DNA from 3 places in the Streptomyces sp. BoleA5 genome. Region 2 is predicted to be linked to each of the others. Evidence: riboswitches for the same ligand, from Rfam matches in the RefSeq annotation. Region 2 holds a riboswitch; each other region holds the start of a gene.
The links. A riboswitch is a leader RNA that binds a small molecule or an ion and turns the genes downstream of it on or off. The one in region 2 is predicted to bind cyclic di-AMP.
Positions count from the first base shown of each region.

Region 1 (7,870 bases), on a different contig from region 2:
CCCGGCGCCGACACGGAGGAGGGCCGGCGGGCCCGCGAGACGATGGCGGAACGACTGACCGCCGAGGGGATGTCCGGCTACGCCGACGAGGTGCTGGACCGGATGATCGCGCCCCGCAACGTGACCGCGCTTCCCGAAGTCGCCGGTCACGTCCTGCGGATGATGCGCGGCGCCTCCCCCGAGGGCGCCGCGGCGGCCCTGCGCGGCCGCGCCCGGCGGCCCGACTACGGGCCTGTGCTGACCGCGGTGGGGGTGCCCACGCTGATCGTGGTCGGCCGGGACGACGCGTTCACCCCCGTCGCCGAGGCCGAGGCGATGCACGCGGCCGTCCGCGGTTCGCGCCTCGTGGTCGTCGAGGGCGCGGGCCACCTGCCGAACCTGGAGTGTCCCGAGGAGTTCAACCAGGCGCTGCTGGGGTTCCTCGGTTCGTGTTCTCAGGTCGTGGTGTCGACCAGCGAGAGCGAGTGAAGGCGGTCGGGCGGCCCGGGCCGGGCGTAGTACCACCCCTGCGCGGTGTCGCAGCCCAGGGCGCGCAGGTGCTCGGCCTGCGTGCCGGTCTCCACGCCCTCCACCGTCACCGACAGCCCGAGGGTGTGCGCCAGATCGACGACGATCTCGACGATCTTCACGTCCACCGGATCGGCCGGCCGCTGCTGCATGCCGCGCGTGAAGGAGCGGTCGAGCTTGAGCGTGGTGATGGGCAGCCGGCGCAGCGAGGCCAGGTTGGAGTAGCCGGTGCCGAAGTCGTCGAGGGCGATGGCCATGCCGAGTTCGGCGAACTCCCGCAGCGGGCGCATCAATTCCTCGTCGGCGCCGATGAAGGCGCTCTCGGTGACCTCAAGGCACAGGGCGGTCGGCTCCAGTCCGGCGTCCTTGATCACCGCGAGGGTCTCCGGGACGAGGCCGGGGTGGCCGAGCTGGGCCGGGGAGAGGTTGACGTTGATCCGCAGCGGATCGCCGTCGCTGCGCGGGAACTGCCAGTCCCGTGCCTGCCAGGCGGCCTGCTGCAGCACCCAGTGGCCGAGCGGCACGATCAGCCCGGTGCTCTCGGCGAGCGGGATGAACTGGTCGGGGCCGAGGACCCCGTGCATCGGGTGGCACCAGCGCACCAGTGCCTCGGCGCCGCGGACACTGCCGTCGTCGAGCCGCACCAATGGCTGGTATTCGATGAAGAACTCGCCGCGTTCCAGCGCCGTCGGCAGCCGATTGGTCAGCCCGTGCCGGGTGATGGCGCGCGCGTCGGAGTCGGGGTCGGCCACCTCGAAGCGGTTGCCGCCGGCGGCCTTGGCCCGGTACATCGTGATGTCGGCGCTGCGCAGCGCCTCGGCGGGCCCCAGGGAACCGGCCTGGCCCTCGACGATGCCGATGCTGCACCGTACGGACAGGTCGCGGCCGTCCACCCGGATCGGATCGGCCAGCGCGGCCAGGATCAGGTCGGCGAGGCCGGTGATGTCGGCGCGGCTGGCGGGGTTGACGACGAGGGCGGCGAACTCGTCGCCGCCGATGCGGGCCACGAGCTGGTCGGGAGAGGTGACGCAGGCCTGGAGGCGTTCGGCGACGGCGACCAGGAGCCGGTCGCCGACGGCGTGGCCGAGGCTGTCGTTGACGTCCTTGAAGCCGTCCAGGTCGAGGTAGCAGACGCCGACGCCCACGCCGTCGGGGCCGTCCAGCGTCTGCTCCAGGCGCTCGAAGAACAGGTTCCGGTTGGCGAGACCGGTGAGGGCGTCGTGGGTGGCCTCGTACCGCAGCCGCTCGCTGAGCAGGCGCTCCTCGGTGATGTCCTCCATCAGCGCGAGCATGTACTGGGGGACGCCGCCGGCGTCACGCAGCAGGGAGACCGTCAGATTGGTCCACAGGACGGTGCCGTCCGGCCGGTAGTAGGCCTTCTCCATGCGGTAGTGGTCGCGTTCGCCCCGGTTGAGCTGGCGCTGCATCTCCCAGACCTCGGGGGCGTCGTCCGGGTGCACCCAGTCGTAGACGTTCCGGCTGCGGATGTGCCGCTCCAGGCCGCCGAACATGGTGGTGAGTGCGGCGTTGACGTCCAGGACGCGGCCGTCCATGTCGGCGATGCCGATGCCTATGGAGGCGCCTTGGAAGACCGCGCGGAAGCGGACCTCGCTCTCGTAGAGGGCCTGTTCGGTCACGGCCCGGGCGGCCAGCGCCGCACGGGACAAAGCCTCCTGCTCGGTCCGTGTGCGCTCCTGCAGGGCCCGGGTGTACCCGGCGGCCACCCAGTGCTGCAGGCGGTTGCACCGGGTACGGCTCTCCTCGGACGGGAGGGCGGGGCCGGGCGGGCAGTACAGCAGCAGGTAGGCGTCGACGACGTCGAGGATGCGCGCGAGCGCGGCGGGGTCGGTGCAGTGCGCGGCCACGAGCGCGGCGCCGACCTCCGCGGCCGGACGGGGGTCGAAGGGCTGCGCGCGCAGGGTGGCGTTGAGACGCGCGGCGAGCGGGAGCAGGTACTCCTCGAACTCGCCGCGCGTCATGGAGGTGGCGGTGGCCGGGTAGATCGCCCGGCTCCAGATGATCGCGAAGCGCCGCAGACTGTCGGCGGGCTCCGGCTCCGGGCCGGGTTCTCTGGTCACGGTCACGCCTTGCGGCCGACGCCCGCGAACCCGCTGAAGACGACCGGGTCGAGTTCCTCGTCGTCCGAGCCGTCGGGGCGCCACAACGGCGCGGAGACCAGGCCGGGCTCGACGAGGTCGAAGCCGTCGAAGAAGCGCTCCACCCCGGCCCGGGACCGCATGATCAGCGGTGAGCTCGCGCTGCGGTAGACGTTCTCGACCCGCTCCCCCTCCTCGGGTCTGCGCGGGCCTCCCTCGACCGAGGCGTGGGTGACGACCAGCAGGCTGCCGGGGGCGATGGCATCCCGCAACTCGGCCACCGCCTTGGCCGGTTCGTCGGCGTCCTCGAGGAAGTGCAGGACCGCGACGAGCAGCAGCGCGACCGGGCGCTCCAGGTCGATGAGCCCGCGGACCTCGGCGCTGTCCAGGATGTCGCGGGGGGAACGCAGGTCGGCGGCGACGATGGCGGCGTGCTCGACGCCCTCCAGCACGGCACGGCTGTGGGCGACGGCGACCGGGTCGTGGTCGACGTAGACGACGTGGGCGCCGGGACTGGCGGCCTGGGCGACCTCGTGGACGTTGCCGAAGGTGGGAATGCCGGAGCCGATGTCGAGGAACTGGGTGATGCCCTGGTCGACGGAGAAGCGCACCGCCCTGCGCATGAAAGCGCGGTTGGCCTGCATGATCTTCGGCAGCCCCGGAAATGCCTCGATGGCCCGCCGTCCGGCCTCCCGGTCGACCTCGAAGTTGTGCGAGCCGCCCAGGTAGTAGTCGTAGATGCGGGACACGCTCGGCACGGAAAGATCGATGCCTTGCGGGGCCCAGGCGGGACGCTCCATCAACGGCTCCAACTCGTCGTCGGCGATCGGGACACGTGGTCGTGGACACGACCACGTGCGACAGAGGCTACTGATCGACCGTTCGAGAGGAAACAAGAAATGGAAATATTCGATCCGTTTTCGGTCACAGACCAAAGGCATGTGCCCTGTTCCCAACAAGCGGGGAACAGGGCACAGGCTACCGCCGGATGACGGTGGATCAGTTCAATCAGACGTTGACGCCGTGGGCGCGCAGGTAGGCCAGCGGGTCCATGTCGGAGCCGAAGTCGGGGGTGGTGCGCACCTCGAAGTGCAGGTGCGGACCGGTCACGTTGCCGGTGGCGCCCGACAGGCCCAGCTGCTGACCGGCCGAGACCGTCTGGCCGGCCGAGACCGACAGCGAGGACAGGTGGGCGTACTGCGAGTACCGGCCGTCGGCGTGCTTGACGACGACCTGGTTGCCGTACGAGCCGCCCCAGCCCGAGGAGACCACGGTGCCGGCGGCGATCGACTTCACCTTGGTGCCGGTCGAGGCGATGAAGTCGACACCGGTGTGGTAGCCCTTGGACCACATGGCGCCGGCCTGGTGGTAGGCGGTGCCCAGGGTGACGCGGTCGAGCGGGGCGGTGTAGCCGGAGGTGTAGGCGGCCTTGGCGGCGGCCGGGGCGGCCTTCGCGGCCTTCGGCGCGGGCTTGGCGGCGGCCTTCTCCCCGAGGGACAGGACCTGACCCGGGTAGATCAGGTTCGGGTTGCCGCCGATGACCGACTTGTTGTCGGCGTACAGCTTCTGCCAGCCGCCCTGGACCGACCGGGCGTCGGCGATCTTGGAGAGGGTGTCGCCGCCGGCGACCGCGTAGGAGCCGCCGGCGCTCTTCGGCGCGGTGGTGGCCTTCGGCGCGGTGGTGGCCTTCGGCGCCTCGGCCTTCCTGGCGGGGGCGGCGGGCTTGGCGGCGGGCTTCGCGGCCGTGCCGGAGACGCTCTCCGGGGTGGCCGACGGGTTGGCCATCGCCTTGGTCAGACCGGCCTTCGGACCGCACACGGGCCAGGCCTGCGGGCCCTGGGTCGCCAGGACCTTCTCCGCGGTCGCGATCTGCTGAGCCTTGGTGGCGAGGTCCGCGCGCGGGGCGTACTTCGTGCCGCCGAAGCCGGCCCAGGTGCTCTGGGTGAACTGCAGGCCGCCGTAGAAGCCGTTACCGGTGTTGATGGACCAGTTGTTGGTGCTCTCGCAGGCCGCGACCTTGTCCCAGACGCTCACGGGAGCGGCGTGGGCACCGGTGGCACCGATGATCGGGAGCGCCACGGCCGCACCGGTGGTGCCGGCCAGCGCGCTGATACGGGTGATACGGGTGTTCCGCGGACGACGGTGCTTTCCCTTACCGGGCATGCCGAATTCCTCTCCGACGCCTGCGAGGTAAGCTGTCGGGTTCGGGCTGGAGATGCCCGGCCGCAATGAGGCACGCCGTATGAAGGCGTGTCACTGCGACTTCACCCCTAGCCGTCCCGAGACCAACGGGAACGGCAAACTACCTGGGTCCCCCGCTCCTGCCGTGCGGTCTTGTCATCCGGCGTCCGGGCAGCGGCAGGACTAGGCGTTCCACCCGGAAGAATCTCGCAGGCATTTGTCCTGCGAGATCTGGAAGCTAAACGACGGAATCGTTCCGGGGCAAGGAGCGGAATCACGCCCCCCGGCATACCGCAAGTCGATCAATTACCTGCGTGACGTTACGTGAGAAGTGTCCGCTCTGCGTAGGCGAAAAATTGCCCCTCGGTAATCACGCGACATCGCCCGGTGAAATTCGGCGGGGAAAATCGACGCTGCGTCGCCCGGGGCCTGCGCTGCGTGTCCGGCACGTGACACCCATCACGCAACGAGGTATTACGCATGCACTGTGGGCGCATATGTCCGGTTAGATGCATCAATGCCGGATAAGAGCGGACGTGTTCCGGTCCAATCCACCCTCGACCGCGCCCTTCTGAGGGGCCGCCCGCACGAACACCCCCTGAGCCAACCGCCGGGGGCGGCCGGCGATTCCCGGATGCGCGGATACGGCACCGTCCGCGGTGTGGCGTACGCCACAACGCCCCCTCCGGAGGGGCCGGAAGAGCGGGCGGACGACGACGGAACTCCGGAAAACGGGCGTGACAGCGTCGATTCGGCGACGGTAGCCTCCCAATCCAGCACATTTTCTTACATCGCCCAGGAGCCCTCGCGTGCCCTATCTCGCCGCCGACGACCGCTACACCTCGATGGACTACCGCAGGACCGGGCGCAGTGGGGTCCTGCTGCCCGTCGTGTCCCTGGGCCTGTGGCACAACTTCGGCGACACCTCGCCGCTGGAGAACCAGCGCGCGGTGCTGCGCCGCGCCGTCGACCGCGGCGTGGTCCACATCGACCTGGCCAACAACTACGGCCCGCCCGCGGGCTCGGCCGAGGCCAATTTCGGCACGCTCCTCGCCCAGGACTTCCGCCCGTACCGCGACGAGCTCTTCATCGCGACCAAGGCCGGGTACGACATGTGGCCCGGTCCGTACGGCGAGTGGGGCAGCCGCAAGTACATGCTGTCCTCCCTCGACCAGTCCCTGGGCCGCATGGGCCTGGACCACGTCGACGTCTTCTACTCGCACCGCTTCGACCCGGACACGCCCCTGGAGGAGACCATGGGCGCCCTGGACTCCGCGGTCCGCCAGGGCAAGGCCCTCTACGCCGGCATCTCCAACTACCCCGCCGAGGCACACCGCCGCGCGACCGAGATCCTGCGCGAGCTGGGCACCCCCCTGCTGATCCACCAGGCGGCCTACAGCATTCTCCAGCGCGACCCGGAGGACGGCGTCCTCGACGCCGTCGGCGACACCGGAACCGCCCTCATCGCGTACTCGCCGCTCGCCCAGGGCCAGCTCACCGACCGCTACCTGGACGGCGTGCCCGCCGACTCGCGGATGGCGCTGGGCCACTTCCTCAAGCGCGACGCCCTGACCGAGCGGAAGCTCACCTTCCTGCGCGCCCTCGACAAGCTCGCGGGCGAGCGCGGCCAGACCCTGGCCCAGCTGGCCCTGACCTGGGTGCTGCGCGACCCGCGGGTCGTGTCCGTGCTCATCGGCGCGAGCAGCGTGGCCCAGCTCGACCAGAACCTCGCCGCCCTCGACGCGGGCCCGCTCGGCGCCGACGAGCTCGCCGAGATCGACCGTCTCTCCACCGAGGCGGGCGTGCGCATCCCGTAACCCCACCGCCGCGCACGGACGGGCCGGACCCCACGAGGGCCGGCCCGTCCTCGCGTACGCCGCCGGGCTCAGGCCAGACGGGCCTCCAGCGCGGCGCGGACGCCGGGCCACTCCTCGGCGAGGACCGAGTAGTACGCGCTGTCGCGGACGGTGCCGTCCACGGCACGGATGTGGGCGCGGCGAATGCCCTCGAAGCGGCCGCCGATGCGTTCGATCGCCGACCGGGAAAGCGCGTTGCGCGCGTCCGTCTTCAAGGTGACGCGGAACACACCCCACACGTCGAACGCGTGGGTGAGCAGCAGCAGCTTCGCCTCGGTGTTGCAGGGGGTGCGCTGGGCGGAGGCGGCGAGCCAGGTGCTGCCGATCTCGGCGACGGTGGGCACCGCGCCGTCGCGGGGCACGGAGGGGCCCGCGGGCCGGGCGGGGGTGGCCGTCCAGTAGTCGAGGTCGAGGAACCGGGTGGAACCGATCAGGGCGTCGCGCCTGACGTCCCGCACGGCGAAGGGGAGCGAGGCGCCGCTCGCCTGCTCCTGGAGGGCCTCCTCGACGTAGCGCGCCATCGCCTCACGGTCCTCGGGCACCTTGGTGTAGGCGTAGGTGTCGCGGGATTCGCTGGCGGCGCGCAGCAGCCCGTCCGTGTGGGCGGCGCTCAGCGGCTCCAGGCGGACGTGCCGGCCTTCCAAGATCACGGATTCGGGCATGCCCCGGATGGTGGTGTCCGGCCGGGTCGCCCGTCAAGCGCGTTTCCGCGGGGCGCGTCGGAGGCCGGGCGTCACGGATGCGAAAATGGGGGCATGAACAGCAACGACGTGTTCTTCGACATCACGATCGACGGCGAGCCCGCCGGACGGATCGTGTTCACCCTGTTCGACGACGTGGTCCCCAAGACCGCGCGGAACTTCCGTGAGCTCGCGACCGGCGAGCACGGCTTCGGCTTCGAGGGTTCGCACTTCCACCGCGTGATCCCCGACTTCATGCTCCAGGGAGGCGACTTCACCGCCGGCAACGGCACCGGTGGCAAGAGCATCTACGGCGAGAAGTTCGCCGACGAGAACTTCCAGCTCAAGCACACCAAGCCCGGCCAGCTCTCCATGGCCAACGCGGGCCCGAACACCAACGGCTCGCAGTTCTTCATCACCACGATCGTCACCGACTGGCTCGACGGCAAGCACGTGGTCTTCGGCGAGGTCGTCGAGGGCATGGACGTCGTCAAGAAGGTCGAGTCCCTCGGCTCGCGCACCGGCGCCACCAGCGCCCGCATCGAGATCG
Region 1 is NZ_KB892124.1:128,381-136,250, reverse strand. Features, by position in the region: gene B085_RS0130450 (alpha/beta fold hydrolase) at 1-468, shown strand, start outside; gene B085_RS0130445 (putative bifunctional diguanylate cyclase/phosphodiesterase) at 435-2,591, opposite strand; gene B085_RS0130440 (SAM-dependent methyltransferase) at 2,588-3,403, opposite strand; gene B085_RS0130435 (transglycosylase family protein) at 3,612-4,766, opposite strand; cyclic di-AMP (ydaO/yuaA leader) riboswitch at 4,771-4,960, opposite strand; gene B085_RS0130430 (aldo/keto reductase) at 5,594-6,601, shown strand; gene B085_RS0130425 (GNAT family N-acetyltransferase) at 6,670-7,302, opposite strand; gene B085_RS0130420 (peptidylprolyl isomerase) at 7,396-7,870, shown strand, end outside.
Region 1: linked by a shared signal. The riboswitch ahead of B085_RS0130435 (transglycosylase family protein) and the one ahead of B085_RS0124315 (C40 family peptidase) in region 2 are both predicted to bind cyclic di-AMP.

Region 2 (7,870 bases):
TGTGTGGCCGCTGCTGCTGATCGGGCTCGGCGTCGCCCTGGTGTGGCGGCAGGCCGACAACGCCCGCCGGGCCCGCTGGGCCGAGCTGAGCCGCCGCAAGAGGCTGCTGCCCTTCGCGCGCGGCGCCGCCGGGGTGATCCTCGTCGGCGTGGGCGTGACGGGCTTCCTCGTCGTGCAGGGTTCGGTGAGCCACCTGGGCACCATCCTGCAGGCCGCGCTCGCCGTCCTGGTCGGGGTGGCCCTGATCGCCGGACCGTACCTCGTGCGCATGACCCAGGACCTGTCCGCCGAGAGGCTGGCCCGCATCCGCGCGCAGGAGCGGGCCGAGGTCGCCGCACACGTCCACGACTCCGTGCTGCACACCCTGACCCTCATCCAGCGGCACGCCGAGGACCCGCGCGAGGTCGCGCGGCTGGCCCGCGCGCAGGAACGGGAGCTGCGGGCGTGGCTCTACCGGCCCGAGGGCAACGGCAAGGAGGACGAGCCGGCCACCCTCGCCGAGGCGGTGCGCCGGGCGGCGGCCGAGGTGGAGGACGCGCACGGCGTCCCCGTCGAGGTGGTGTGCGTGGGCGACTGCCCGCTCGACGAACGCCTGGTGGCGCAGATGCAGGCGGCCCGTGAGGCCATGGTCAACGCCGCCAAGTACGGTGGGGACGAACCCGTGCAGGTGTACGCGGAGGTCGAGGAGAGCAGGGTCTTCGTATCGGTCCGCGACCGCGGCCCCGGATTCGACCTCGAGGACGTACCGTCGGACAGGATGGGCGTCCGGGAGTCGATCATCGGCCGGATGCGGCGCAACGGCGGCGAGGCGCGGCTGCGCTCCGCACCGGGCGGGGGGACGGAAGTGGAGCTGGAGATGGACAGGGCCCAGGGACCAGGGAGGTCGTCATGAGCACGGAACGACGCGTGAGGGTCGTCCTCGTCGACGACCACCGGATGTTCCGCACCGGGGTGCAGGCCGAGATCGGCGAGACCGAGCGGACCGGGGTCGACGTGGTCGGCGAGGCCGCCGACGTGGACCAGGCGGTCTCCGTCATCACCGCGACGCGGCCCGGCGTCGTCCTGCTCGACGTCCATCTGCCGGGCGGCGGCGGGGTGGAGGTCCTCAAGCGCTGCGCCGGGCTCATGGCCGACGCCGAACACCCCGTGCGCTTTCTGGCGTTGTCGGTATCCGATGCCGCCGAGGACGTCATCGGGGTGATCCGCGGCGGTGCCCGCGGCTATGTCACCAAGACCATCACCGGCCCGGACCTGGTCAGTTCGGTGTTCCGGGTCGCCGACGGCGACGCCGTCTTCTCGCCCCGGCTGGCCGGCTTCGTCCTCGACGCCTTCGCCTCCACCGACGCCCCGCCGGTCGACGAGGACCTGGACCGGCTGACCCAGCGCGAGCGCGAGGTGCTGCGGCTGATCGCACGCGGCTACGCGTACAAGGAAGTCGCCAAGCAGCTCTACATCTCGGTGAAGACGGTCGAGTCGCACGTCTCGGCGGTGCTGCGCAAGCTGCAGCTCAGCAACCGGCACGAACTCACCCGCTGGGCGACCGCCCGCCGGCTGGTCTGAGGCCGCGCGGCGCGGGCGTCACGCCGGCCGTGCGGCGCCCGCGAAGGGCATCTGGTCGACCGGGGCGAGCTTGACGACGTCACCGGTGCGGGGGGCGTGGATCATCATGCCGTTGCCCACGTACAGGCCGACGTGGCTGATGCCCGAGTAGAAGAACACCAGGTCGCCGGGCTCCAGTTGGGAGCGGGAGACCCGGGTGCCCGCGTTGATCTGGGTGTACGTCGTGCGCGGCAGGGACACCCCGCCCGAGCGCCACGCGGCCTGCGTGAAGCCCGAGCAGTCGTACGCCGAGGGCCCGGTGGCGCCCCAGACGTAGGGCAGACCGAGGGAGTCGTAGGCGAAGGAGACGGCGCGGGCGGCCCGCGCGTTGGGGGCGGCGGCCGGTGCCAGACCGGTACGCGATCCGGTGGCGGCGCGGCCGGCACGGGCCGGGTCGGCGGAACCGTGGCCCCCGGAGGACAGCACCTCGGCGCGCTGCCCGGCGGTGAGCCGGCCGAGCAGCTGCCGTGCGGAGGCCAGGCGCTGCTCCACGGTGTGCTTGTGGCGGGCGAGTTCGGCGCGGGTGCCGCGCAGCTCCGCCAGCTCGCCCTCGGTCTCGGTGCGCAGTTGCTCGATGTCCCGTCGCTGGGCCGACAGCGCGCGCAGCGCGGCGTTCTGGCGGCTGCTCATCCGGTCCAGCATCCCGGCGCGCTCCAGGTAGTCGCCGGGGGAGGAGGCGAGAGCCAGCTGGACGGCGGGGTCGATGCCACCGCCGCGGTACTGGGCGGTGGCGAGGGAGCCGAGGCCGTCCCGGCTGCGGTTGAGGCGCTCGGTCCTGCGGGCGAGTTCGTCCTGGAGGCGCTCGATGCGGCCGGTGGCCGTGTCCGCCTTCTCCTTCGCGCCGTTGTACCGCTCGGTGGCCTGCTCGGCCTCCTCGTACAGCCGGTCCACCCGGGCCCTGGCCTCGTCCGCGGTCAGCCGCGGCTCGGCGTGCCCGGCCTCCCCGAACACCGTCATGGAGGCCGCGCCCGCCAGGGCGAGACCGGCGGCGGTGCGCGCGGTCGTGCCTGCCCGACCGCGATCCTTGGGCCTTCTGTGCGACGTCACGCGACGCCACTCCTTCCGGGCTGTCCGTACGTCCCCCGGCGGTCCGGCGGCGGGCGGACGGGGAGCCGTCCACCGCCGGACCTTCGGCGGGGGCGGCCGTGCCGGGGACGGGGTCCGCGCGGCAGTGGGGATCGGCCACCTGTGGCAGGACGCTAAACCTGGACGCCGCGAGGGGGCTCCGCACTGTGCGGGACTGGTCCGATTCGGCCGTGGACTGCCCACGGATGACCGCTGTTCGACGGGTGACCTGGTCACTTCCGGTCCGGCCGTGACCGATGTGACGGAAGAGTGCGACCTCGGTGACGGGCGCTGGTATGAGCCTGGCTAGGGTCCTGAGCCATGGACGTACTCATCAACCTGATCGTCGGCCTGCACATCATCGGCATCGCCGCGCTGCTGGGCGGCTTCCTCACCCAGATGAAGGCCATGGGCCGCGGCGAGGCCCGTTTCGTGCCGGGCATGCTGCACGGCGCCCTGACCATGCTGGTCACCGGCGCGCTCCTGGTCGGCCTCAACCAGGCCGACGACCAGCCGGTGAACAACATCAAGATCGGTGTGAAGCTCGCGGTCCTGGTGGTGGTCCTCGGCCTGGTCTACGTCAAGCGGGACGAGGAGAAGGTGCCGGCGGCGGCCTTCGGCACCGTGGGTGCGCTGACCACCGCCAACATCTTCATCGCGGTGCTGTGGACCTGAGCCCGGCCATGGAGGGCCGGCCGGGGGCTCAGGCCATCCGGGCGTAGCCGTAGATCGGCATCTCCGTGATCGGGGCGATCTTCACCACGCTCCCGGTGTGGGGGGCGTGGATCATCTGGCCGCCGCCGATGTAGAGGCCGACGTGGGTGATGTCCGAGTAGAAGAAGACCAGGTCGCCGGGTTGCAGCTGGTCGGCGCTCACGCGGCTGCCGAAGTCGACCTGGTCGTAGGTGACACGGGGGATCGAGACGCCCGCGGCGCCCCAGGCGGCCTGGGTCAGGCCCGAGCAGTCGTAGGAGTTCGGGCCGGTGGCGCCGTACACGTACGGCTTGCCCAACTGGGCCCGCGCGAACTCGATCGCCTTGGCCGCCTTGGCGGCGTAGGTCCCGGACGCCGGGGCCGTCGAGCCCGAGGAGCCGGCGGACGAGCCCGACTCCTTCGCCGCCGCCTCCTGCGCGGCCTTCTCCTTGGCGGCGATCTCCGCGGCCTTCTCGGCGGCCTCCTCCTGGCGCTTCTTCTCCAGCGCCGCCAGCCGCGCCTTCTCCTGGGCGGTGAGGCTGTTCAGCAACTTCTGCGCCGCGGCGAGCTTCTGCTTGACCGCGGTCTTCTCCGCGTTCAGCCGCTGCTGCGCCTCGGTCAGCTTCTGCAGGCTCTCGACGGCCTCGGAGCGCTTGGCCGCCGTCTCGGCCTGCTCGGAGCGGAAGGTCTCCAGCGCGTGCTCCTGGCGGTCGGACAGGCGGTCCATCAGGTGCGCCTGGTCCAGGAACTGCTGCGGGTCGGAGGTGAGCAGGAAGGTCGTCGTCCCGTCCAGGCCGCCGCCGCGGTACTGCGCCGCGGCGTACTCGCCGATCGTGCGGCGGGCGGAGTTGAGCGTCTCGGTCTTGCGGGCCACCTGGTCGAGCAGCGCGTCGGCGCGCGTGCGCTGCCGCTCGGTCTGCTCCTTGGCGCCGTTGTAGCGCTCGGTGGCGGCCTCCGCCTGGTGGAAGAGCTTGTCGACCTGCGCCTTCACTTCGGTGATGGAGGGCTTGTCGGGTGAGGCGGGCGCCGCGCTCGCGCTCTCGCCGAAGAGGGTGACGGTCGCCAGTGCGGCGGTCGTGAGTCCCACCGCGGCCCGAGGGCCGGGGACGGTCAGCGCGCGCGGGCGCGGCTTGCGGTGCGTCGCCAAGTCAGGCGGCTCCTTCCGTGGACCGCCTACCGGGTTAGCTGTCGGGTTCGGGCTTCGGAAGGCCGCCCTACGGTCCGTGCGGGCGCGTCGCGCCCGTACCGACCGATTCACCCCAAGGTCGTGGGTCCCCGGCTCCGGCGGTCGCCGGACTCAGCGGAGGCGGTCCGTGACGGCACGGTCGCCGCCGCGTGGAGCGGACCGCCTGATCCGGCACGGTAGTCAACTGCGGGGGTCTGTGGGAACCCTGGTGTTCGAATTGTCCGCAATCATTTCGTGACCTTCACCATTCGGGGCCGTGAAGGGCCCTGTCCTGCCCGCTCGTGACGGGCAGGGGGCCGGACCGGGCGCGGTTCCGGCCGGACGGGCCGGACCGGGCGCGGCGGACCGCGGCGCGCGCGGCGGCCGGCCGGGGACGGCGGCCGGGGCGTCCGGAAGGTACGGGCTCGGGCAAGCGGCGCAACGTTGTCCGTCCCACGGCCTAGACTCGGGAGGCGATGAGCAGCCTCTTTGACGACAGCTTCCTGGCCGGCCTCGAACCGAGGGAGGAGGAGCCCCCGCCGCCTCCCGAGGACGGGCCCGAGACGGTTCCCGACGACCTCTTCGAGGGGCGCTTCGACGCGCCCGTGGACCGGGACGCGTACTACCGCGACGGCGCCCCCCGCCCGGCGGTGGACCCGGCCGCGCTGCTCCAAGGCCTGAACGACGAGCAGCGCGCCGCCGTCGAGCACTCCGGCTCCCCGCTGCTGATCGTCGCCGGCGCCGGCTCCGGCAAGACCCGGGTCCTCACCCACCGCATCGCGTACCTGCTGGGCGCCCGCAAGGTGCACCCCGGCCAGATCCTGGCGATCACCTTCACCAACAAGGCCGCCGGGGAGATGAAGGAGCGCGTCGAGCAGCTGGTCGGCCCGCGCGCCAATGTGATGTGGGTCTCCACCTTCCACAGCGCGTGCGTCCGCATTCTGCGCCGGGAGTCCAAGAGGCTCGGCTTCACCTCCAGCTTCTCGATCTACGACGCGGCCGACTCCAAGCGCCTGATGGCGCTGGTCTGCCGTGACCTGGACCTGGACCCCAAGCAGTTCCCGCCGAAGTCCTTCAGCGCCAAGGTCTCCAACCTCAAGAACGAGCTCATCGACGAGGAGACCTTCGCCGACCAGGCCGAGAACCCCTTCGAGAAAAAGCTCGCCGAGGCCTACGGGATGTACCAGTCGCGGCTGCGCGAGGCCAACGCGCTCGACTTCGACGACATCATCATGACCACGGTCAACCTGCTGCAGGCCTTCCCGGACGTCGCCGAGCACTACCGGCGCCGCTTCCGGCACGTCCTGGTCGACGAGTACCAGGACACCAACCACGCCCAGTACACCCTGGTGCGCGAGCTGGTCGGCACGGCGTCCGGGGACGCGGCCGAGGGCGAGGAGCCCGCCGAGCTGTGCGTGGTCGGTGACGCCGACCAGAGCATCTACGCCTTCCGCGGCGCCACGATCCGCAACATCCTCCAGTTCGAGGAGGACTACCCGCAGGCCCGCACCATCCTGCTGGAGCAGAACTACCGCTCCACCCAGAACATCCTGACCGCGGCCAACGCCGTCATCGAGCGCAACGCCTCGCGCCGGCCGAAGAACCTGTGGACCGAGGCCGGACAGGGCCCGGTCATCACCGGTTACGTCGCCGACCAGGAGCACGACGAGGCGCAGTTCATCGCCGACGAGATCGACCGGCTCACCGACGCCGGGGACGCCCGCCCCGGTGACGTGGCGGTCTTCTACCGGACCAACGCGCAGTCCCGTGTCTTCGAAGAGGTCTTCATCCGCGTCGGCCTGCCCTACAAGGTCGTCGGCGGGGTCCGCTTCTACGAGCGCAAGGAGGTCCGGGACGTCCTGGCCTACCTGCGCGTGCTCGCCAACCCCGAGGACACCGTCCCGCTGCGCCGCATCCTGAACGTGCCCAAGCGCGGCATCGGGGAGCGCGCCGAGGCGATGGTCGACGCCCTGGCCTCGCGCGAGCGGATCTCCTTCGCCGCCGCGCTGCGCCGGGTCGACGAGGCCTTCGGCATGGCCGCCCGCTCGCTCAACGCCGTCAAGCGCTTCAACGAGCTGCTGGAGGAGCTGCGCACCGTCGTCGACTCCGGCGCCGGGCCCGCCACCGTCCTGGAGGCCGTGCTGGAGCGCACGGGCTATCTGGCCGAGCTCCAGGCCTCCACCGACCCGCAGGACGAGACCCGCATCGAGAACCTCCAGGAACTCGCGGCGGTCGCCCTGGAGTTCGAGCAGGAGCGCACCGAGGAGGAGCCCGGCACGCTCGCCGAGTTCCTGGAGCGGGTCGCGCTGGTCGCCGACTCCGACCAGATCCCGGACGACGACGAGGGCGGCGGCGTCATAACGCTGATGACCCTGCACACCGCCAAGGGCCTGGAGTTCCCGGTGGTCTTCCTGACCGGCATGGAGGACGGGGTCTTCCCGCACATGCGCGCGCTCGGTCAGACCAAGGAACTGGAGGAGGAGCGGCGGCTCGCCTACGTCGGTATCACGCGGGCGCGGCAGCGGCTGTACGTGACGCGGTCCACCATGCGCAGCGCCTGGGGCCAGCCCTCGTACAACCCGGCCTCGCGCTTCCTGGAGGAGATTCCGGAGCCGCTCATCGAGTGGAGGCGCACGGGCGCCTCCGCGGCACCCTCCGCCTCGGTGTCGGCGGCGGCCTCGATGCTGTCGCGTTCCTCCTCCAAGAGCGGCCCCTCCGGTTTCGCGACGCGGCGCACCCAGGACCGCCCGGTCATCTCGCTGGCGGTGGGGGACCGGGTCACGCACGACACGTTCGGGCTGGGCACGGTCGTCGGGGTCGACGGCAGCGGGGACAAGGCCAAGGCGGTGATCGACTTCGGCGACGAGCGGCCGAAGGTGCTGCTGCTGCGGTACGCGCCGGTGGAGAAGCTCTAGCCGGGTCCGGGTCCGGGTCCGGGTCCGGAGCCGGGTTGGGACTTCGGCCCGGCCCGGGGAGCCGGGGGTTCAGCGGGGGTCGACCCCGTGGTTCAGCAGCCACTGCAGTGGGTCGACGGCTGAGCCGCCGGCGGGACGCACCTCGAAGTGGAGGTGCGGCCCGGTGGAGTTGCCCGAATTGCCGGAATAGGCGATGACGTCGCCGGCCTTGACCGAGCCTGAGCGGATCTTGGTGCTGCTCAGATGGCAGTACCAGGTCTCGGTGCCGTCGGGGGCGGTCACTATCGCCATGTTGCCGTAGGCGCTGTTCCACTGGGTGCGCACGACGCCGTCGGTCGCGGCCATCACCGGCGTGCCGTAGTCCACCGGGAAGTCGATGCCGGTGTGGACGGACATCCAGTTCACGCCCGCCTGGCCGAAGTAGGCGCTCAGG
Region 2 is NZ_KB892113.1:14,533-22,402, forward strand. Features, by position in the region: gene B085_RS0124295 (ATP-binding protein) at 1-892, shown strand, start outside; gene B085_RS0124300 (LuxR C-terminal-related transcriptional regulator) at 889-1,560, shown strand; gene B085_RS0124305 (C40 family peptidase) at 1,579-2,646, opposite strand; gene B085_RS0124310 (hypothetical protein) at 2,986-3,339, shown strand; gene B085_RS0124315 (C40 family peptidase) at 3,368-4,504, opposite strand; cyclic di-AMP (ydaO/yuaA leader) riboswitch at 4,512-4,670, opposite strand; gene pcrA (DNA helicase PcrA) at 4,999-7,437, shown strand; gene B085_RS0124325 (M23 family metallopeptidase) at 7,507-7,870, opposite strand, start outside.

Region 3 (7,870 bases), on a different contig from region 2:
CTCCGCCCGGGCCAACGTGGCCCGGCTGCGCGCCGCACTCGTCGCCGGCAGCCTCGGCCGGTTCATCCCGCGCACCGTGGAGACCCTCACCGAGCCGCGCACCCGCGACCGCGCGCTGGGGCTGATCGGCACCGCCGCCGCCCAGGCCCAGGACCTGCTGCTGGTCTACTTCACCGGGCACGGCTACGTCGACCTGGGCAGCGGTGAGCCCGAGCTCTACCTGATGACCCGGGAGTCCACCAAGGACGGCGCCCGTCTCGACGGCATCCCGTACCGCGACCTGCTGAGACTGCTCGCCTCCTCGCGCGCGGAGCGCGTCGTCCTCGTCCTGGACTGCTGCTACTCCGGCAACGCCGGTCTGGTGCCGCTGCCCGAGCGGCCGTTCTCCCTGATCACCTCCTCGGCGGTCGGCTCGCGCATCCACAAGGGCGACGGGATCGACCCGACGCCCTTCACCGGTGCCCTGGTCCGGGTGCTGAGCGAGGGCACCGACCCGTACGACCCGGTCACCGTGCAGCGGCTCGGGGTCCGGCTGCACGAACTGGCCGGCGAGTACGCCGCCACGCTCGACGAGCGCGTGGACTACGACCCCTGGTTCCCGACCGAGCGCTCCAGCAACAGCGCCGGCGACACCGTCCTGTCCCAGGCCCGGCTCACCCCGCGCCCAGCCCGCGGGGCCCGCGGGCTGGCGCCGCTGCGCAGGCTCGCCCAGTACGCCGGGTTCACCTGGACGTGGACGGCGGGCCCCCACCAGCCGCTGTGGCACCGGGCCGTCGGCGCCGGCACCGCCCTGGCGCTCCTCGCGGCCGGAGTCACCGGCTGGACGTGGGCGCACCGCCCCGCACCGCTGTGCCCCGCCCCGCTCGAACTGCGGGTGCTCACCTCGCCGGAGACGCGCGCCGCGCTCACCTCCGTGCTGGACGTATTCCAGGACAGCGAGGCCACCGGCACCACCGCCTCACTCGGCGGCCGGCCCGAGGGCTGCGGCCAGATCAACACCACCGTCTACGCGGCGCCGGCCGACCGCACCATCGCCGCCTTCCGCGCCTCCGCCGCCTGGGCCGAACCGGAACGCGCCTGCGAGGACGGCGGGAGCGGCGGGGACTGCGCGCTGCCGCTGCGGGACGTGGGGCCGCACCCGGACGTGTGGATACCGGCGGCCGGCACCGCCCCCACCCAGGTCGCGGCCGAGACCCGGCGCCCGGAGAGCGTCGTCGCCCTCGGCCGGCCGGTCACCCTCGCGCACTCCCCGGCCGTCGTCGCCGCGACCACCTCGCTGGAGGGCGTCGGGCGCACCGGCAGCACCGCGCAGCAACTGGTGGACGCCGCCCACGCGCAGGATGTGGTCGTCCGCAGCGCGGAACCGCACTCCTCGGACGCGGCCCTGGACCAGTTGCTGCACCTGAGGCCCGGCACCCGGGTCACCACCGACGCCGTGCCCCCGGCGGACGACCGGGCTCTTGCCTGCTCCGCCCGCACCTGGCTGGTCGAACGGCGCGGTACCCAACAGGCGCTGCTCACCGCCGAGTCCACTCTGGCCGGCCTCGTCACCCCCGCCCTGGAGTCCCGTCCCCCCTGCCTGGGCAACCAGTCCGACCCGTACACCGCCTACTACCCCGCCGACGTGCCGCCCCTCGACCTCACCCTCGTGCCGGTGACCTGGGAGACCGGCCGGGCCGACCGCGCCGACCGGGCCGAGGCGGTGCGCCGGCTCGCCGGTTGGCTCCGTTCGGGCCCGGGGCAGCGGGCGCTGGCCGCGCAGGGCTTCCGCACGGACGTCAGCGGGACGGACGCGGCCGGCGACACCCCGCTGGACAGCGCCGTATTCGTCGCCGACCCCCCGGCGGGCGGTGAACCGGCCGGCCGCGGGGACATCGAGGCCGCACTGCGGGACCACGGCGGGGCCGCGGGCACCCGGCGGGAGGTCCTCTTCGCCGTCGACGTCTCCAGCTCCTCCTACTCCGGCGCCAACGTCCCCGCGGTGCGCTCCGTGCTGGCCCGCGCCTCCGGCTACCGGTACGGCATCGCCGCGGTGCCCGGCCGCACCCTCCTGCCGATCGGGCCGAACGACGCGGCCGCGCGGGACGCCGCGATCCGCGCGCTGGCACCGGTCGAGCGGGACGCCCCCGTGGCCGCCGCCCTGAGCCGCTGGTCGCGCGCCCTCGCGGATTCCCCCGGCGCCCTGATCGTCCTCGTCACCGACGACGAGGACAGCGCCCGCGAGGAGCCGCCGGACGTGGACGTCCCCGTGCTGGTGGTCTCCCTGGAGAGCTACGGCTGCTCGCTGCGCTTCAACAAGGCGGTGACGGAGGGCGGCGGCGCCTGCCTCGCGGCCACGCAGGACCTGCCGAACCGGGTCGCGGAGACCATCACCCGCCTCACCTCGGGAGGGTCATGACCGCCATGGCCCCCGCAGGCGCGGGCGGCAGCCTCCGGCCCCCGCTCTCCGTACGGCGCCGGCGCCGCGCCCTCGGCGTGCTGCTCGCGTTGCTCGCCCTGCTCGCGCCGGCCACCGCGGCCTGCGGCGGCCCCGCCACCGCCCCGGCCCCGGAACCCGACCGCTCCCGGCCGCTGATCGTCGCCAGCGACGCCGACCTCACCGCCGGCGGGCAACCCGGCGTCCGGCGCGCCCTGATCGACCAGTGGAACCGGCGCAACCCGGACCGGCCCGCCCGGCTCGTCGAGCTCCCCTCCGCCTCCGACGAGCAGCGCAGCGAGCTGATCGGCGCCTTCCAGTCCGGTACCGCCGCGTACGACGTGGTCAACCTCGACATCAGCTGGATCGCCGAGTTCGCCGACAGCGGGCTGCTGCGTCCGCTCGACCCCGCCCTCGTGGACGGTGACTTCCTGCGCCAGGCCGCGGACGCCGGGCGCTGGAAGGGCCGCACCTACGCCGTGCCCTTCAACACCGACGTCGGCCTGCTCTACTACCGCACGGACGACCTCGCCAAGGCCGGCCGCCGTCCCGCGGACCTGCGCGGCTACGCCAAGATCGGCGACCTGCTCGCCGACGTCCGCCCGCTCGGCCACGCCGCCTACACCACCCAACTGCGCGCGTACGAGGGCCTGACCGTCAACACCCTGGAGACCTTCTGGACCGCGGGCGTCGAACTCGTCGACGGCGACGGCCGCTACATCGGCACCCAGGACGGGCTGCGCGAGGGCCTGGACGAGCTCGGGCGGCTGGGCGCGGCCAACAACCTCAACCCGGAGTCCCTGGAGGCCGACGAGTCGGTCACCCTCGCCCAGTTCACCGAGGGGCAGAGCGTGCTGATGCGCAACTGGCCGTACGCCTACAACCGGCTCGACGCCGCCCTCGCCCCCGGCGTCCGGTTCGGCGTGGCCCGGCTCCCCGGAGTCGCCGCCCTCGGCGGGCAGAGCCTGGGCGTGGCGGCCACCAGCGACCGCCCCGGCGACGCCGCCGACCTGATTCGCTTCCTGACTGGACGCGGCGCCCAACATGCCCTGCTCAGCGCGGGTTTCGCCCCCGCCCGACGCTCTGCATACGGGGCCGGGGATGTCAACTGTGACGATCCTCACGACCCCCGCGCCTGGTTCTACGACCGCCCCGCGGGCCGCGGCTCGGAGCCCTCGCCCTCGCCGTCCGCCGCGACCCCCGGTTACACGACCCTGCTGTGGTGCGCGCTGCAGGCCGCCAGGGCCCGTCCGGCGACCGCGCACTACGTCACGTTCACCCGGGTCCTGCAGCGTGAAGTGCACGGAATGCTCGCGGCACACCGCTCCGCCGACGCGTCGGCGGAGCGTCTGGGCGGCCGTCTGGGGCGCGCGCTCGGCGGCCGGGGCCCGGGGTGACCATCACTCCTCGTGAGCGCGGCACTCCCTTCCGCATAACGACTGATGCACACTCACATTTCCCGTAGGTCACGGCAGTCACGGCTCAATGTCCGCTTATGCCCTGTCCATCCCCATAGATTCCCGTCATGAACTCGCTTGAGTGGCTTGGAATTGGCGGGCGCCTCTATTAACGTTCGATAACGCAGCGCGGTTATTCCGCCGCCGACAGGGCGGCGCCGTGCGCTTGCCGAATCCCGTCCGCGGGAACCGGGGAACCACTTCCTGGGGTGAATCGGGGGCCGTTCGCGGTCCTCGTAGGAGACCTTCCTGCTCCGAACCCGTCAGCTAACCCGGTAGGCGAGAAGGAAGGAAAGGAGCGCGCCCGCGTGGCGTCGAACGAGCCTGCCCTGATACCCGGACAGCAACAGGGGTCCGCGACCGCGTACTCCGAGTGGGACACCGCCGAGTGGAACATCGCCGCCGGCTGGAATCCCCCGGCCGCCGAGCAGGCACCGCCGACGAAGAACGCCATCGACGGCTGGGACACCGGCCAGTGGAACATGGCCGCCGGCTGGCTCGACGCGGCCGCCGCCGTGGAGACGCCCTCCCCGGACGCCGGCGCCGCGCAGCCCGAGGCCGCCGGTCCAGAGGCGTACGAAGCCCCTGCCGCCCTCCCGCGGCAGGAGGATATCGAGGCCTTCGAGGCCTTCGGCAGCACCCGGGACGCCGAGGGCGTACCCCGCGAGGACCCGCAGGCCGAGCCGTGGAACCCCACCGAGGAGTCCCCCGGCCCCCGTCGCGCCCGGCACCGCGTCGCCAAGCAGCGTTCCATGGGCCGCGGTTCCGCGGTCTTCGGGGTCGCGGCCGTGGCCGTGCTCGGCGTCGGAGGGGTCGCCACCGCCGAGGGCAAGAACCCGCTCCCCGTCTCCCTGCCCCATCTGCCCGACGCGTCGCAGCTGCCCGGCATCGGAGCCCTCGTCGAGGACGACAGCGCCCCCGAGGCCAAGCAGGTCGCCGAGGCCCTGAGCCCCGACGCGGGTGAGGCGCTGCGCAACCGCATCCTCGACCAGGCCCAGCAGCAGCGGACCGCCGCCGACCGGGCCGCCAGGACCGCCGCACAGCAGGAGGCGTCGGCCAAGGCCGCCAAGTCCGCCGCGCAGGAGCGGGTCCGCGCCGAGGCCGCCGCCAAGAAGAAGGCCGCGGCGGAGGCCGCGAAGAAGATCGAGGCCGAGCGCCTGGCCGCGCTCGCCAAGAGCTTCGTCAAGCCGGTCTCCTCGTACACGCTGACCGCCGGCTTCGGCGAGTCCAGCTCGCTGTGGGCCAACACCCACACCGGCCAGGACTTCGCCGCCCCGACCGGCACCCCGGTCAAGGCCATCCACAGCGGCACCATCACCGAGGCGGGCTGGGCCGGTTCGTACGGCTACCGCATCATCCTGACCCTCGACGACGGTACCGAGCTCTGGTATTGCCACCTCTCCTCGATGATCGTCACCTCCGGCAAGGTCGACACCGGTGACACCATCGGCCGGGTCGGCGCCACGGGCAACGTCACCGGTCCGCACCTGCACCTCGAGGTGCGCCCCGGCGGCGGCGACCCGATCGGCCCGATGGGCTGGCTGCGCAGCAAGGGCCTCTCCGTCTGAGGCGGCCGGCCGGGACGCGAACGGCCGCGGCTCTTCGCGGCAGACCGTGAACGGCCCCGTACGACCACACGAACTCCGGCGGTCCTGGTGACACCCCCCGTCATCCAGGGCCGCCGGTCCGTGTCTACGGGACGACGAAGTTGTAGAGCTCCGAGATCCTCGGCGGCCCGCTCGGCTCCGGGAAACCGGACTCCTTCGCGACGGGCATCATGATCTCCATGAAGGCCTCGAGCGCCTGGGCGGACTGCCAGACGTTCACCAGCCGCAGCCCCTCATTGGTGATCACGGCGGAATGGGCGAGCAGGCCCGCGGGAGGATGCTCGGGCCCGAACCCCGCACGGTGGTTCGCCTCCTCGTACTGCAGGGCCGTCACACCGGGGAACTCGACCTCCGCCAGGACCGGCATGGGAACCTCCCGCCTCCCACCGACACGCCTATGCCCCAATTTCCTCCGGCTGCACCCCGGCCGCAATCCGGAACCCGGCCGGAACCCGGCCGGAACCCGGCCGGAACCCGGCCGGAACCCGGCCGGAACCCGGCCGGAGCCGGGTCCGAACCCGGCCGGAACGCGCTCAGAGACCTTCCAGCCGCACGTCGGCGGAGTCGCAGGCGGCCGTCTCGTCGGCGTAGACCTCGCAGACCGGCCGCCCGTCGGGGGTCATCGTGTGCTCGACCTCCCAGAGGCTGATCTCCTCGCCGGTCTCCAGCAGGAAGGCGTGCTCGTACAGCGTCCAGCCGGCGACCCGGCCGGTGCCGATCCTGGTGTGCCGCCCGGTGACGTACGCGATGTCGTGGCCGACCGCCGAACCCAGCCGGCTGCGCAGCTCCTCGCCCGGTACGTCCGTGTTCTCGGCGCGCCGCAGCACCCGCCACGCGTGCTCGGCGGAGTGGTCCTCCGTGTACTGCCGGGGCCCGGGCGTCAGGTCCATCGCCAGCTGCGGCAGCCGCGCCAGCCAGTCCGCCGCCTCCGCCTCCAGCTCCTCCGGGGAGGGTTCGCCGAAGCGCGCGTCGATCATGTGCTGCGCGGTGGCCAGCGCGTCCGGGTCCGAGTACACCTCGTAGAGCGGTTCGTCGCCGCCGGGGCCGGTGTTGTGCTCGATCTCCCACAGCATCTGCGTACTGCCGTCGGCCAGCAGGAACGAGTGCCGCAAGGTCCTGCGGCTCAGCCGGCGCGGCGGGCCCTTGCGCTGGCGGAAGGACGCCAGCTCCGTGCAGCCCATCAGCGCGGTCGCCAGCCGTCCCAGCACGCGGTCGTCGACGTCGAAGGCGTTCTGCGCTCTGGCCAGCACCACCTCGACGTCCGCCGGACCCGCCCCACCTGGTCGCGCGTTCCCCATGCGGTCCTCCTGCTCACGGCATTCCCCGCGCACCATTGCGAGCACTCAGCGTAGTGGTACCGACGCTCTGCGCGTCGGGTCTCGCGGAAAAATGGTGCACCCCCACCCGTAGGAGGCGCGTAAGACGGGAAACGCACGCCCCCTGCTGCCACTATGCGCCCATGCGCGCACTCTTCGTAGGCCTCTGCACTCTCGATGTCATCACGCTCGTCGACCACGTCCCGGCCCCGAACGAGAAACTCACCGCCCGCGCCCAGACCGTCGCCGCCGGCGGCCCCGCCACGGGCGCCGCCGCCACCTTCGCCCACCTCGGCGGCGAGGCCGTCCTGCTCACCGCCTTCGGCGGCCATCCCCTCGCCGGCGCGATCGACGCGGACCTCGCGGCGCTCGGCGTCGACGTCATCAACCTCACCGCGGACTCCCCCGAACCCCCCGCGGTCTCCACGATCCTGGTCACCGCCGCCACCGGCGACCGCGCCGTCGCCTCCACCAACGCGGCCTCGGGACCCTCCGTCTCCCCGCCGGGAGACCTCTCCGTCCTGGTCGGCGACGCGGACGTCGTCCTCGTCGACGCCCACCACCCGGCCCTCGCCGTTCCCGCGGCCCGCCTCGCGCGCGCGGCCGGGGTCCCCACCCTCCTGGACGCGGGCAGCTGGCGCCCCGCCACGCCCACCCTGCTCCCCTACGTCGACGTCGCCGTCTGCTCGGCCGACTTCCACCCCCCGGGCACCGCCACTCCGGCCGAGGCGCTTGCCTTCCTCCACGACGCCGGTGTCCGCTGGACCGCCGTGACGCAGGGCGCGTCCCCCATCCTCCGGCCCGGCGGCCAGGTTCCCGTCCCGGCCGTCGCCCCCGTCGTCGACACCCTCGGCGCCGGCGACGTCCTCCACGGCGCCCTCGCCCACCACCTCGCCACCCAGATCACGACCCGCCTCACCCCGCCGACCTTCGACGCCGCCCTGGCCTTCGCGGCCACGGTCGCCTCCGGCTCCTGCGGTTCGTTCGGCACCCGGGAGTGGATGCGGGCCTGAGGGGGTCTGCGCCGGGGGTCAGGACCGCCTGCGGCTTTTTGTTTTGTTGGCGATCAAGGCG
Region 3 is NZ_KB892094.1:96,073-103,942, forward strand. Features, by position in the region: gene B085_RS0109975 (caspase, EACC1-associated type) at 1-2,398, shown strand, start outside; gene B085_RS0109980 (extracellular solute-binding protein) at 2,395-3,813, shown strand; cyclic di-AMP (ydaO/yuaA leader) riboswitch at 4,031-4,170, shown strand; gene B085_RS0109985 (M23 family metallopeptidase) at 4,182-5,441, shown strand; gene B085_RS0109990 (hypothetical protein) at 5,566-5,847, opposite strand; gene B085_RS0109995 (DUF6227 family protein) at 6,014-6,778, opposite strand; gene B085_RS0110000 (PfkB family carbohydrate kinase) at 6,940-7,809, shown strand; gene B085_RS0110005 (hypothetical protein) at 7,828-7,870, opposite strand, start outside.
Region 3: linked by a shared signal. The riboswitch ahead of B085_RS0109985 (M23 family metallopeptidase) and the one ahead of B085_RS0124315 (C40 family peptidase) in region 2 are both predicted to bind cyclic di-AMP.